One region of the Qipengyuania benthica genome, then DNA from elsewhere that is predicted to be linked to it. Evidence: predicted binding sites of a transcription regulator. Region 1 holds the regulator's gene; each other region holds the start of a gene.

Region 1 (3,485 bases):
GGGAGAAAGCGCGGCGGGACGGCCGTTCGAAGGTATGCTGCAGCCCGGTCAGGCGGCGAGGATCTCGACCGGAGCGATCCTGCCTGCCGGTGCCGACACGATCCTCGTCCAGGAAGATGCCGAGCGCGACGAACAGACGCTGCGGCTAACCGGCGAGGGTCCCCCCGGTCGAGGCGCGCATATCCGCTGTGCCGGACATGATTTCATGCCCGGCACAGCACTGGCATCCGCAGGTGAAATGATCGACGCGCGGTTGATCGCGCTTTCTGCGATGGCCGGGCATGGCACGCTTCCAGTCCATCGGCGAATACGCGTTGCGATCTTCGACACCGGAGACGAACTGGTCGAACCGGGCATGGCTCTGCCGAGCCCGGCGCATCTCCCGGCGAGCAATGGAATCATGCTTGGGGCGATGCTGGCACAATTGCCGGTCGATACGGCTTCGTCCGCCATCGTTCCCGACCGGCTCGAAGCAGTGATCGAGGCTCTGTCGGCGCACGCCGATGCCGATGTCGTCATCACCACCGGCGGAGCATCGGTGGGCGATCACGATCTGATCCAGCCCGCGCTGAAGCGGCTAGGCGGCAGCGTCGATTTCTGGCGCATCGCGATGCGCCCGGGTAGGCCCGTCATGGTGGCGAGGCTCGGCAAGTCCATCGCCGTCGGCCTGCCCGGTAATCCGGTTTCTGCCTTCGTCACCGCGCAGATGCTGGTCCTGCCGCTGCTGCGCACCATGCTCGGCGCGGCCGTGGCGCTTCCGCAGCCCACCCTGCTGCCCGCGGGCGCGCCGTTTCCTGCGGTGGGCCATCGCCAGGATTTCGTCCGCGCGAGGATCATCGGCGGCGCGATCCACCCACTCGACAATCAGGACAGCGGCGCGCTCCACACGCTGCGGCGGGCCGATGCGCTCGCGATCCGTCCGCCGCACGCCGCCGCAGCCACGACCGGCGACCCCATCGCCTGCCTGCTCCTCTCCTGAGCGGGCTTGACGGCGCTGCATTTGTTTCGTACTTGTTCCGTGTTCGTTCGCCCGGTAAGCCAGGCATCTGACACAAGGACCATGCGATGCTGACCCGCAAACAACACGAGCTGATCCGCTTCATCCAGCTGCGGCTGGAAGAAAACGGCATCTCTCCGTCCTTCGAGGAGATGAAGGAAGCGCTCGACCTCAAGTCGAAATCGGGTGTCCATCGCCTTGTCAGCGCACTGGAGGAGCGCGGGTTCATCCGTCGTCTGCCCAACCGCGCACGCGCGCTCGAGGTGATCCGTACTCCCGAGGACGCCGTGCCCCCCAACCGCAGCCCAAAGCCCGCCAATGATACGGTTTTGCCGCAACTCGCCGCGAAAACGGTGGCGCGCGAACCGGCCAACGACATAATCGAACTTCCGCTGCACGGACGGATCGCTGCGGGCGCGCCGATCGAGGCGATCGAGGGGCAGACCAGCCTTCCCGTGCCCGCTGCGCTGCTCGGCCCCGGCGACCATTATGCGCTCGAGGTCTCGGGCGATTCCATGATCGAGGCGGGGATTTTCGACGGCGATTTCGCGCTCATCCGCCGCACCGATACGGCGCGCGATGGCGAAATCGTCGTGGCTCTGGTCGATAACGAGGAAGCGACGCTCAAATATCTGCGCCGGCAGGACGGTCGGATCACGCTGGACCCGGCCAATTCCTCCTACGAGCCGCAGGTCTATCGTGCGGAGCAGGTGCAGGTCCAGGGCAGGCTCGCGGGGCTCCTGCGCCGCTACCACTGAGCGCCGCCGAGCGCCACGTCAGTCGGGTGTTCCACGCCACCAGCCATGCGTGCCCTGGCTTTGTGCCACCGTGCGCACTTCGCCATCCGCGAGATAGACCAGTGTCCCGCCCTCGCGCTCGAGAAACCGCCGGTCGGCCTTGAGCCACAGCGGGCGGCAGCTGCGCGGGAGGAACCGGTCGGCCACCACGATATGCGCACGATCGCAGGCCGCCGCGAGCGCGCGCTCCTCGACCATTTGGCGATTTCGTCCGATCAGCACATGCCAGACACGTTCCCTGCGGCGCAGTGTGATGGTGCAGAATTCCGGCGTGCAACGCGCCTGCGGCCAGCGGTCGAGCGGGATCACTGCTCCATCGGAACCCGCCATCTCGAGCAGATTGTCACGTGCGTAGGAGCTGCGGCTTTCGCGCAGGACCAGCAAACGCTCGTCCTCGCCGACGATGCCGAGGTGGCGCCCGTCGCGAGTGATCAGCAAATCGGCCTTGGGCGTGGCAAGGAACATTCCCACCCCGAGCACCACCGGCACTAGGCCCCAGGCGCGCACCCGTCCCCGCCATAGGGCGATCCACAAAAGCCCGGCCAACATCACCAGCAGCGTGCCCAGGCGCATCTGCGGCATCAACTGCACCGCTCCGGGTTGTTCGGCAACGAAGCGCGCAAGCGCAAGCAGCAGGTCGAGGGATTGTCCCACCAGCCACCACACCGGCTGCCCGAGGCCGACCAGATCGAGCATCAGCGCCAGCGCAAGCAGCGGCATCGTGACGAATGTCACGAGTGGGATTCCCACTACATTGGCGAAGGCTCCGTAGAAACCGGCGCGGTGGAAATGGAACAGCACCACCGGCATCAGCGCGAATTCGATCAGCAGGCCGGTGAGGAACAGGATCGCCACGCGTCTCCCCGTTCTCGCGAGCCAGCTCTCCTCGCGCGCGGCGAGGAAGCGCTTGACCCAGCCCGCGCCGCTCAATGCCACGATGGCGATCACTGCGGAAAAGCTCATCTGGAAGCTGGGCCCCACCAGCGCCTCGGGCCAAAGCAGCAGCACCGCGAATGCCGCGACCGCGACCATCCGCATCGACAGCGGCTCACGCCCCAATGCGATCGCCAGAAGTACCAGCAAGGCCCCGATGCAGCTGCGCACCGTGGGCACCTCGGCACCGGTCAGCAGCGTATAGCCGATCCCCGCGAACGCCCCGATGCCGGCGGCGACCAGCGGCAGACGCACCCGCAGCACCAGCCATGGCCACGCCCCCAGCAGCTTCATCGCGAGAAAGAACGCTGCGGCGATCACCGCGCTGACATGGACGCCGCTGATCGAGAGCAGATGGTAGAGCCCCGAGTCGCGCATCGCCGCATCGTCCCCCTCCGCGATCGAGCCGCGATCGCCACTCGCGAAGGCTGCGGCGATCGTCCCCGGCGATCCGTCCAGTCTCTCGCGGACATGCGCGCTGAGCCGTCGCTGCGCGAGCGCCAGCGCGTCGTCCTGGGTGGCAGGTTCGACCAGTTCGATGTCGCCGATCAGCGATCCCGTCGCGGCAAAGCCCTCGAACCAGGCGGCGCGGGCGAAATCATAGGTCCCCGGCAGGATCGGCGATGCCGGTGGCATCAGCCGTGCCCGCAGCCGGATTCGCGCGCCTTCCGTGAAGGTCGCGGAATCCTTTCCCAGCGGGACGTTGACACGCACCTTCATGGCTCGCGCTCGCTCCGCCTCGCGAACCGCCAGTACCA
Region 2 (3,485 bases), on a different contig from region 1:
CGGCGAACTCAATTCTGATGCCCCAGATTCGAAGCCAATTCCGCATCGTGCCGAGCCTCAGTTCGTAGAGCTTTGGCAGCTAAGTTGATCGAAGCGTTCAGCAACAGTCTTCCACGTTGCTATGCCTGCCTCGTCCCCTTCGTTGGATAGCCGCTGGATTTGCTGCGCGATATAAGCGGTTCCCTCTTCGCCATGGTTCTTTTCGACCCAGAGTGCGACGGCCCACAATTCCTGATCGCGGTTCAGCACCATGGCTCACGTCTCCCGGTCCAGGTCCGCGCCAGCCCTTCGCTGACCAGCTGATCGCCAAGCGAGCGGCCGCCGCGCGTTACAACCCGCAATTTGCGACCGTACTGATCCTCATCTCTGCTCCCGATAGTCGTCAGTTCAAAGGGCCCGTCATTGAGCAATTCGACAAGGCGGTGCGTCGCGCGCATGCCGAGCTGGTATTCATAGTCGCAACGAGGCTCGCTGATCTCGGGAGTGTCGATGTCGGCAATCCGGATCTTCACGCCATCAAGCCAGAAAGTATCTCCATCCACGACGCATGTGCGCCGGATGGATCCGCAGATGTCGAATTGTGGGGAGCTTGCTTGCTGGAATAAAGCCTGAGGCTGCTGATCGTCGTTAGCAAGGCTGGCATCATGGACTGGCCAGTTGAGTGCCAGCATCCCTCCAGCAAAAACGATCGCGAATGCTCCCAAACCCAACGCGATCTCCTTTCTCAGCTTCCGGCGCTTCTGTGCCTTCAACGCCTTGCGAAAGTCGAACGGCTCACCGGGGGTCTCATTCACTGGCGTTGTCCGTCTTCATTCCGGCACATGATTTCAGACAATAGCCGGAAATCAGGTAGTTTCGTCAATTGTACGTACCAATTGCTTGCCAACGTCCCAACACAGACCGGACATATTGCGGCGTTTCACCATTGTTGGGGATGCCGCGTGATCGGGAGACGGCACCTGGGCCAGCATTGTAAGCAGCCAAGGCCAGGTGGACTGCGTCGAACCGGTCCAACATATCGCGAAGGTACCGGGCGCCACCGTCGATCGAAGCAAGAGGGTCATGACGGTTCCGGACGCCCAGTTCTCGCGCCGTGGCCGGCATAAGCTGAGCCAGCCCGGCAGCACCGGCTGGACTCACAGCCATCGGATTGAAGCGGGACTCAGCCCAGATAAGAGCACGAAGCAGGTTGGTCGGAAGCCCGTAACGACGTTCAGCCTCGGCTATCGCCGCCATATACAAGCCTTCCCGGTAGGATACGTTTGCTGGCTCGGCCTGGTAGATTGCAGGAAGATATTCCCTTGCCGGCTGCTGGTCCGTCTTCGGCGGAACGATCGCGTGCTCGAACAAGGTGAAATCCTGGGCGCGGACCTGCTGTGAGGAGGTCGCGATAATCCCCAGACAGGCGACCGTTATCGCAGCCAGACGATTGAGGAAGGTCATCTCGAGTGGTGCTCCATTGATTCGAATCGCAAGAGAACATAGATAGAACATATGCCTGTAGGAAAGCGGCGAACGCCTGCGTTTGGGAGAGGAGAGGAGCGCTGATGAGAGGGCCACTTTGCATGCTGAGGAGCTCGCATGTCCCTGTCTGTCCAAACTCATCCCGACCGGTCGCTTGCCGAGACCGCCCGCCGTATCTGCGAATCGCGAGGGGGCAAATGGTCCGGTACTAAGGGCATGGCCTGCTGCCCTGCGCATGATGACCGCACGCCGTCCCTCGGTGTGACGCTCGGCCAAAGGGCCATCCTCTTCCACTGTTTCGCGGGATGCGATCAGCAGAGCGTGCTGGCTGCTTTGGCGCGTGAAGGTTTCGACGCAAGCTCGCTCTTTTCAGGCTCTGCGACTACGGACGGTCCCGAGCCGACCAGAATGCGCAAACCCTCGGCGGCAGCGCTGAGGATCTGGCGCGAAGCGCAAGCTTTGCGAGCCAGTCCTGCAAAGGCTTACCTTGGAAGCCGCGGCATCCTCGCCGCATCTCCGGCGCTCCGCTTCCATCCACGAACGCCGCTTGGCCCGAAAGGACGGACCCGCTTTCTGCCCGCCATGATCGCGGCAGTCAGCCTCGACGAGGGCCCGATCGCCATCCATCGCACGTTCCTTTCGGGCAATGCCAAGGCTGGCTTCGACAAGCCGAAGCGCGCGCTTGGCGCGCTCGGTGAGGCTGCTGTCCGCCTTTTCGCTCCGGCCTCCGGCAAGCTCGGCCTCGCCGAGGGTATCGAGAGTGCGATGTCGGCCTACGCTCTTACCGGCATCCCCGTCTGGGCGACCCTGGGCAATGAGCGCTTCGGCCTCGTCAGCGTGCCCGAGAGCGTGACCGAGCTTCATCTCTTCGTCGATCACGATGCTGGCGGCGAGCTGGCCGCATCGCGTGGCCTGGCCGCTTATGCCCGCGATGGGCGGACGATCCAGGTCCGCAAACCATCCTCACGCGGCACCGACTGGAACGATGAACTGACAGCATGGCTGCGCCGCAAAGCGGCGCCGTAGAGGAGAGAGGGCTTCTCAGATTCCTGATCCGGCAGAGGGCGTGTCCCGATGCCCCCATCAGGAGGACGAATTGCCATGTTTCAATCAGACCTGTTTCCCGCCGGCGAGCAGTTGCCGTCAATGCCATTGGCCTATGCCATTGGCACCCGAGTTGCCGCGCTTCTTGCTTCGGGACGTCATCTTACCCGTACCGACATTTCCGAGCTGTTTGCCGACGAGACCGGTGTCCTGGACTGGGGAAGCGCCTGGAAGATCGACGACTACAACAGCGCGGTCGAGATCGGCGCACTACTCTGGCTTCGAGAGTCCTCACGGATCGATCTGGCGACGAATGTACACGAAGCCGAAGCGCGGTTCGACTGGCTCGAAGCAGCCTTGCCGCAGCGGCACGTTCGCAGCGAAGCACAGGTCGAGCTCCAGCAGTTCTCGACCCCGCCAATGCTGGCCTGGCTGATGGCGAAGGCCGCAGCTGTCTGCGCGCAAGACACGCTCCTCGAACCGTCCGCAGGCAATGGTGCCCTTGCTCTCTGGGGTTGCCTCCAGAACGCTTCGCTGCTCCTCAACGAGATCGATCCGGCAAGACGAGACGGTCTGGCCCACGTCTTCCCCACGGCCACCATCGCTGCGCATGACGGGGAACTGATCGCCGACTTGCTTCGCGGCCCTGTTCCGTCTGCCGTGCTGATGAACCCGCCGTTCGCTCACAGCCTGGAACGCGGCAAGGACGGTGAGACCGCTATGCGTCACCTACGCGGTGCAATCCGGGCCGCTGCTAATCGGGCGAGGATCGTCGCCATTATGCCTGAAGGCTTCGACGCCTCCACCTTCGCCAAGGAACAGGACGAAGCATCGCTGCTCCTCGATGTTCGGCTGCAGCAGATGTTTCGCCGGACAGGGACGGGGATCGCTGTTCGCCTGGTTGTGTTCGACAAGACGCCGATTGCGTCCTCGCCTGCGATCACCGGAGATACTGCCGACCTCATCTCGCTCCACGA
Region 3 (3,485 bases), on a different contig from region 1:
GGGATTACCTCCTGTCGACCGGTATCCACGATTTCGACGACCAGGCGCAAGGCCCGGAGAACAAGGTGGTCCGCAGGGCCTACTTCGTCGAGCCCGATCGCCTCGTGGAATCAACGGTGTCCCTGTATCGTCCCCAGACTAAGTCCGGCGACCCACGTATCTGGTTTGCCCTGCTCGGGCGCTATGCCGATCCCTACAACTTGCTTGCCGTCTTCGAGCACGAAGGCGACCTCTACGTGGTCAACGCGAGCCGGCCCGAGGTCTTGGCCTCGCTCGACAACGCTGGCAGCCCCCTTGGGCATATCGCGGCAATGTACCGGCGAGGTGAGGACCCTGTCGTCGGCGAATTGCTCGATGCGCTGAGGGAGATTGCCGAGCAGGGTTTCGTTCGCACGCTACGTCCGGGTGACACCGGCGTCGGCATGACGTTGGAAACCTTGCTCGGCATCGCGGCCAATGCCGAGAAGACGCCTGACTTCAAGGGGATTGAGCTCAAGGCGAAGCGGATCAAGCGGGCTCCCACCAGGTCCACGTTATTCTCGCAGTCGCCCGATTGGACGGTCAGCCCCGTCGGCTCGGCGTGGAACCTGCTCAGCAACTTTGGGTACCATCGCAATGGCAAGCTTCGCTTGAATTGCGAGATCAACGCGAAGGCTCCAAACTCCCTCGGGTTAATGCTGAGCGTCGACACCGAAAAGGACTGGCTGAAGCAGGACCACGTCCGAGCCGAGGAAGAGCGGCGCGCGCATGTAGTCACTTGGCCCCTCGAGGTCTTGAGAGGCAGGCTTCGCGAGAAGCATCCCCAGACATTCTGGGTCGGTGCGCGCTGCCGCGGTAAAGGTGCAGACGAGCATTTCCATTACATGCAGGTAGAACACACGCGCGCACCGAACGTGCGTAATTTCCAAGCGCTCTTGGAAAGCGGCGTGATCTCCGTCGATTACCTCATGAGCCAGAGGGGCGAGAAGCAACTGGTCAGGGACCACGGCTACCTCTTCAAGATCAAGCAAAAGGACTTCCCGGCACTGTTCCCGCCATCCAATGTCCATGTCCTCGCCTGACACGGTCCTCGGGACCGGCGAAAAGCGCAAGCTGACGCTCCTCGCGGCCGATCTCGCGGACTGGTACCGGCAGGGTGGTGGCCGGTCCTTCCCATGGCGCGAGCCGGGTACACCACTCTACCAGCTCGTTTGCGTGGAAGTCTTGCTCCAGCGGACCCGGGCCGAGACGGTCGCAAGCTTCTACCACCGGTTTTTCACCCGATTCCCGGGTTGGCAGGACCTCGCGGAAGCCCCCGTCGAAGTGCTCGAGGAGTTTCTCAAGCCGCTCGGCCTATGGAAACGCAGGGCCGCCTCGTTGCGTGCACTCGCCGCGTATGCTGCCAAGCATGACGGCATGTTTCCTAACCGTTACGAGGAGCTCCTGCAGGTGCCTGCCGTTGGCCAGTACGTGGCCCACGCGATCTTGATGTTCCAGCATGGAGAGAGGTTTCCGCTCATCGACGTGAACATGGCGCGCGTCGTGGAGCGCTTCGTGCGTCCGCGCAAACTTGCCGACATCCGGCACGATCCTTGGCTTCAGCAAGCTTGCAAGTGGCTCGTGAGGCGAGGCGATCCGAAAAAGGTCAATTGGTCAGTGCTCGACCATGCCGCGTTGACCTGTCGCGCGCGGAACCCCGACTGCCAGTCGTGTTTCGTTTCCAGCAGGTGTGCCTTCAAGGCTGCCTAGGATCTTCGCGAGGCACGGTCAGCTTCTCATACGACGCCAAGTAGGTTTCAACTTTCTCGATCGTGCGGCGCCGCGGTCGCCTTCCGAGCCGAAGGTCAAGAACGAACCGGGGGTCGCCGACTGCCCGCCTCCCGAAGCGCGTCGCGGACATCCGCGATTCCCGCAGGTGGCACTCGATCCTATCCAGCAGTTTCATGTGGTCCTCGACTCGCTTTGTCCTTGTGTTCTTGCTTTGTTCTTAGTAGGAAGACTCCATTGAGTCTAGGAAATTTCCTTCACCCCGGAATTGACCGGAAGGATGCAAGCGATGGAACAAGTACGGGAAGAACTCGACAGGCTGATCCAGCAAAGGCGGCTCGGTTACTCCTCTATTTCCCGCCTGATCGGGCGCAACTCGTCGTATATCCAGCAATTCATCAAGCGTGGATCGCCGCGTAGGCTCGACGATAACGACCGGCGAACGCTGGCGAGCTTCTTCGGCGTCGACGAGCAAGTCCTGGGTGGCCCGCCATTGCCGGTTCGCGACGGCTTGGTCGAGATCCCGGTGCTCGATGTCGATGCATCGGCCGGTTTCGGGGCGATTGCCGAGAGCGAAACGGCGCATACCCGGTTCGGCTTCGACGAACGGTGGCTCAAGCGACTTACGCCGGCAAAGAGCCCCAGCCTCTCGATCATCCACGTCTTGGGCGATTCCATGGAGCCAACGCTCAGCGACGGCGACGAGGTCATGGTCGATGCGTCCGACCACGGCTCCCGCCTGCGTGACGGGATCTATGTCCTGCGCGCCGACGATGCCCTCGTCGTGAAGCGCGTCACTCTTAAGCCCGGTGGGCGCAAGATAACGATCAGCAGCGACAACCCGGCCTACCCGAGCTGGGATGACGTCGACCGGTCGGGCATCCAGGTGGTCGGCCGCGTCATTTGGTTCGGCCGCGCGATCTAGCTGTCTGGCAAGCTGTAGCGTGCCTTCACGTGCTGCGCGGTCTCCTGGATGCTGGGATAGACCGTCGTGGCGTTGATGTTGAGGGCGTCGAGTTGACCAAGGATCCGCTTCTTGTCCTTGACGGTGATGCGCGAAACCTCGAGCCCGTCCTGGCCAGATTCGGGCAAGATCGCCTCGTGGCCAAACAGCAAGAATGCACCCGACTGCGACTTGATACGGGTATTCGTTTGCTTTGCCTTCACGCAGACAATCGAACCAAGATCATCGGGCACGATCCTGGCTTCGAAGAAGCCCTTTTCCGACTTGATGTGATGCAGGAGCTTGCCCGTGACCGGCTCGCCGTTGAACGCTTCGAGCTCCAAGGATAGATCGATATCGTTCTTCTGCTCGTAGCTCAGCTTGGATAGGTTGGATATGCAACTAACCGTGTCGGAATCGTAGTATTTGACCTGCTCTTCCGGCACGCGGAAGATGATGACCTCCCCTTCCTCTTCCATCAGTTCGGGCTTGCAATAGCAGGCGAAAAACAGCGCCACCAACGGGTTGCTCGAGATGTCGAGAAGCCGCGTCGGTAACCCGTAATGCTGCATCCTGACCAACTGGTCGAAGCAGTACTGGTCTCCCTCGAACTCGTCGTAGTGGGCGATGAGCAGTTCCTTGCAGAGGCGATCCTCGTTCGGCATGAACTTCCAACTGCCATTCGGCCACTTTCGAAGCAGCGAAGGCGTTAGTTCGAACGTGACATCCTCGTGGCCCCTGTAAAACGTCTGTTCTCCATCCTTGGGCGGATGCGCCTGCAGAACTTCAAGAAACG
Region 4 (3,485 bases), 210 kb from region 1:
TTCGCAGGATCCGGCGCGCTCGGCATGGAAGCGCTGTCGCGCGGCGCGGCGCATTGCCTATTCGTCGAACAGGAGCCCGAGGCGCTCAAGGCCATTCGCGCCAATATTGCCGCCTTCGGTGCGCGCGATCGGACCAGCGTTCAGGCCGGCTCGGTCATGGCGCTGGGCGCTGCCCGTTCGGCACACGACCTTATCCTGCTCGATCCGCCCTATGGCACCGGCGCTGGCCAGGTCGCGCTCGACCGGATGATGCGCTACGGCTGGTTCGACGCCTCGAGCTGGATCGTTCTAGAAACCGGCGTGAACGAAATCGTATCGATCAAGCAACTCGACATCGAGGCGGAACGCCGCGTCGGCAAGGCCAAGCTTACCTTCCTGCGGCTCGCCAGCTAGCTTTCATTCCTGCGGAGGATAGCGCTCGAATTCGGGCAGACGGTGCGCCTCCGCTATCCAGCCGAGCCGCTCTGCCGTCTGAATATGCGCCTGCGCAGGAAGCTCGTCGGGCTCATCGAGCGTGGCGCTCTGCACGTCCACCAGCCCGGGCAGCATCGCGTCGTTGGTGTAGAACAGGCCCGTTCCGCACTGGATGCAGAAATGGCGACGGGCATGCTCCGATGAGGCATAAGTAGACGGCTCGCCCGACACCGCCAATCGTTCCTGTGTCATCATCGCCCAACCGACCATCGGCGCACCCGAGGCGCGGCGGCAATCGACGCAGTGACACAGCGCGTGATTGAGCGGGACGCCGGAAATCTCGTAGCGGATCGCCCCGCAATGGCATCCTCCGGTCAGCATCGTATCGAATCCCTTGAGGTTTCGTAACGCAGATGCGCCAGTGCCGGACAAAAGAAAAGGGCGGCACCGTCTGCACGGTCCCGCCCTTCTTCGTCAGTTAGCCAACGTTACATGTTGCTGGCGGGCTGGCCCGGCCAATAGCCGAGCGGCTTGGTTACACCCGGGCCCCGCTTGCCGGCTTCCCAGGCATTGATGCAATTGTCCTGCTCGTTGGGCGAGCAGATCGGGACATCGCCGGTGGGCGGGCCTTGGTCGCCAGGGGTATTCTGAACCACCGCCGTGCTCCGGTACTGAATGTTACCTACCGTGGTATTCGCCGTCCTGGGTGCCGTGGTCGTGGCGCTCGGCGTGGCGGGCATCGGCGTCGCACCGCTCATCTGGTTCATGATCGAGGTCCAGGCTGCGGCACGCTGCTGCGGCTGCATATCGACGATACGCAGACGCTGCTCGTCGTTGAGTACCCACCAGCCGCGCATCTGGTTATCGTTCAAAGTCCAGTAGTATTCCTGAACTTCGATGGGCCAGCGCGTGTAGGCGATCCGCTGGTCGTCTTCCCAGTTCATGAACATCTGCTGCTGAGCCGGGGTCATGTTGTAGGCACCTGCATCCATGTCCTGTGCGGTATTCTGCGCCATGGCGGGAGCTGCTGAGAATGCCAGCGCTGCGGCGCCGGCAAGAATAAGGTTACGCATAGGATTCGTCTCCGATTACAATTGCTGTCCCCCTTCTCTACGCAGCATCGGCGCGTGGGTTCCGTTACCCTTGCCTTGCCCCCCGCCGTTCCCTAACTGTTCGCATGATCATGAATTCTCTCGAAACCTCCTCGCCGCCCGCCGACCCGGGTGCGCTGCCCGCCTATGCGAAAAACCTCAACGGTCCGCAGAAGGACGCCGTGCTGACCACCGAGGGACCGGTGCTGATGCTGGCAGGCGCGGGAACCGGCAAAACCGCCGCGCTCACTGCACGGCTGGCGCACCTCATCGCTACGCGCCGCGCCTGGCCGAGCGAGATTCTCTGCGTCACCTTCACCAACAAGGCCGCACGCGAGATGCGCGAGCGGGTCGGACGGCACATCGGCGACGCGGTCGAGGGGATGCCCTGGCTCGGTACCTTTCACTCGATCGGCGCGAAGATGCTACGCCGCCATGCCGAGCTGGTCGGGTTGGCCAGCAATTACACCATCATCGACACCGACGACCAGCTGCGACTGCTCAAACAGCTGATCCGCGAAAACGATCTCGACGAGAAGCGCTGGCCGGCGCGCCAGCTCGCGAGCCTGCTTGATCGCTGGAAGAACCGCGGGCTCAATCCCGGCGACCTCGATGCGGTCGAGAACGAAGCCTATGCCAATGGTCGCGGACAGCAGTTCTATACGCTCTACCAGGAACGTCTCAAGACGCTCAACGCCTGCGATTTCGGCGATCTGCTGCTGCACATGCTCAATATCCTGCGGCGGCACCGCGATGTCCTCGAGCAGTATCAGCAGCGTTTCAAATACATTCTGGTCGACGAATACCAGGATACCAATCAGGTCCAGTATCTGTGGCTCCGCCTGCTGGCGCAGGAGCGCCGCAACATCTGCGTGGTGGGCGATGACGACCAGTCGATCTATTCGTGGCGCGGGGCCGAGGTGGCCAATATCCTCAAGTTCGAGAAGGACTTCCCCGGCGCGGCGGTGATCAAGCTCGAACAGAACTACCGCTCTACCCCTCAGATCCTCGCCGCAGCCTCCGGTCTGATCGATGCCAACAGCCAGCGGCTCGGCAAGACGCTGTGGACCGATCTGCCCGCAGGCGACCGGGTCAAGGCGATCGGCGTCTGGGATGGTCCCGAGGAAGCGCGCCGTTTGGGCGAAGATATCGAGCGGCTCGAACGCGAAGGCGCATCGTTGGACCAAGTGGCAATCCTGGTGCGCGCGCAATACCAGACGCGCGAGGTCGAAGACCGCTTCATTCAGATCGGGCTGAACTATCGCATTATCGGCGGCTTCCGCTTCTACGAACGCGCCGAAATCCGCGATGCGCTCGCCTATCTGCGGGTGATCGAGCAGCCCGCCGACGATCTTGCCTTCGAACGCATCTACAACCAGCCCAAACGCGGCCTCGGCGCCAAAACGCTCGACGCCATGCGGCGCCACGCGAAACGCACGGACATGCCGCTCGCCGCCGCCTCGATAGACCTTTGCGACAGTGATGAACTGCCCGCTCGCGCGCGCAATTCGCTCAAGGCCCTGCTCCAGCAGTTTCTGCTCTGGCGCGAGAACGCGCAGAGCGAGACGCCCGCCAACCTGCTGCGCCGGATCGTGACCGAGAGCGGTTACGAGGAGATGCTGCAAAAGGATCGCGGCCCGGAAAGCGCAGGGCGGCTGGAAAACCTCTCCGAGCTCGCGCGGGCGATGGAGGATTACGACAGCCTCACCGATTTTCTCGAGCACGTCAGCCTGGTGATGGAGAACGACGCTCGCGATCAGGGCGAGAAGGTCACCATCATGACCATGCACGCCGCCAAGGGGCTCGAGTTCGATCATGTCTTTCTGCCCGGCTGGGAGGAAGGGGTGTTCCCGAGCCAGCGCGCGCTCGACGAAGGCGGGCTTGCCAGCCTCGAGGAGGAGCGCCGCCTCGCCTATGTCGCGATCACCCGCGCCAAGCGCCGCTGCACCATCCTCCATGCCGCGAACCGGCGGATCTACG

Evidence for each region. Region 1 encodes LexA, which represses DNA repair genes until DNA is damaged. Its sites were predicted from a motif close to GTTCCNCNCTTGTTCT; they were not measured.
Region 2: the regulator LexA is predicted to act here: its motif matches at 1,477-1,492, upstream of Q9K01_RS14085 (DUF7146 domain-containing protein).
Region 3: the regulator LexA is predicted to act here: its motif matches at 1,952-1,967, upstream of Q9K01_RS11875 (S24 family peptidase).
Region 4: the regulator LexA is predicted to act here: its motif matches at 1,575-1,590, upstream of Q9K01_RS08465 (ATP-dependent helicase).

The regions. Positions count from the first base shown of each region.
Region 1 is NZ_JAVAIL010000002.1:451,328-454,812, forward strand. It holds gene Q9K01_RS07465 (molybdopterin molybdotransferase MoeA) at 1-979, shown strand, start outside; gene lexA (transcriptional repressor LexA) at 1,066-1,755, shown strand; gene Q9K01_RS07475 (ComEC/Rec2 family competence protein) at 1,774-3,485, opposite strand, start outside.
Region 2 is NZ_JAVAIL010000006.1:1,663-5,147, reverse strand. It holds gene Q9K01_RS14100 (DUF6961 family protein) at 58-252, opposite strand; gene Q9K01_RS14095 (thermonuclease family protein) at 243-794, opposite strand; gene Q9K01_RS14090 (lytic transglycosylase domain-containing protein) at 859-1,443, opposite strand; gene Q9K01_RS14085 (DUF7146 domain-containing protein) at 1,582-2,490, shown strand; gene Q9K01_RS14080 (strawberry notch family protein) at 2,566-3,485, shown strand, end outside.
Region 3 is NZ_JAVAIL010000003.1:614,232-617,716, forward strand. It holds gene Q9K01_RS11860 (MvaI/BcnI family restriction endonuclease) at 1-1,061, shown strand, start outside; gene Q9K01_RS11865 (HhH-GPD family protein) at 1,048-1,728, shown strand; gene Q9K01_RS11875 (S24 family peptidase) at 2,036-2,671, shown strand; gene Q9K01_RS11880 (FRG domain-containing protein) at 2,668-3,485, opposite strand, start outside.
Region 4 is NZ_JAVAIL010000002.1:661,899-665,383, forward strand. It holds gene rsmD (16S rRNA (guanine(966)-N(2))-methyltransferase RsmD) at 1-393, shown strand, start outside; gene Q9K01_RS08455 (GFA family protein) at 397-795, opposite strand; gene Q9K01_RS08460 (hypothetical protein) at 903-1,487, opposite strand; gene Q9K01_RS08465 (ATP-dependent helicase) at 1,598-3,485, shown strand, end outside.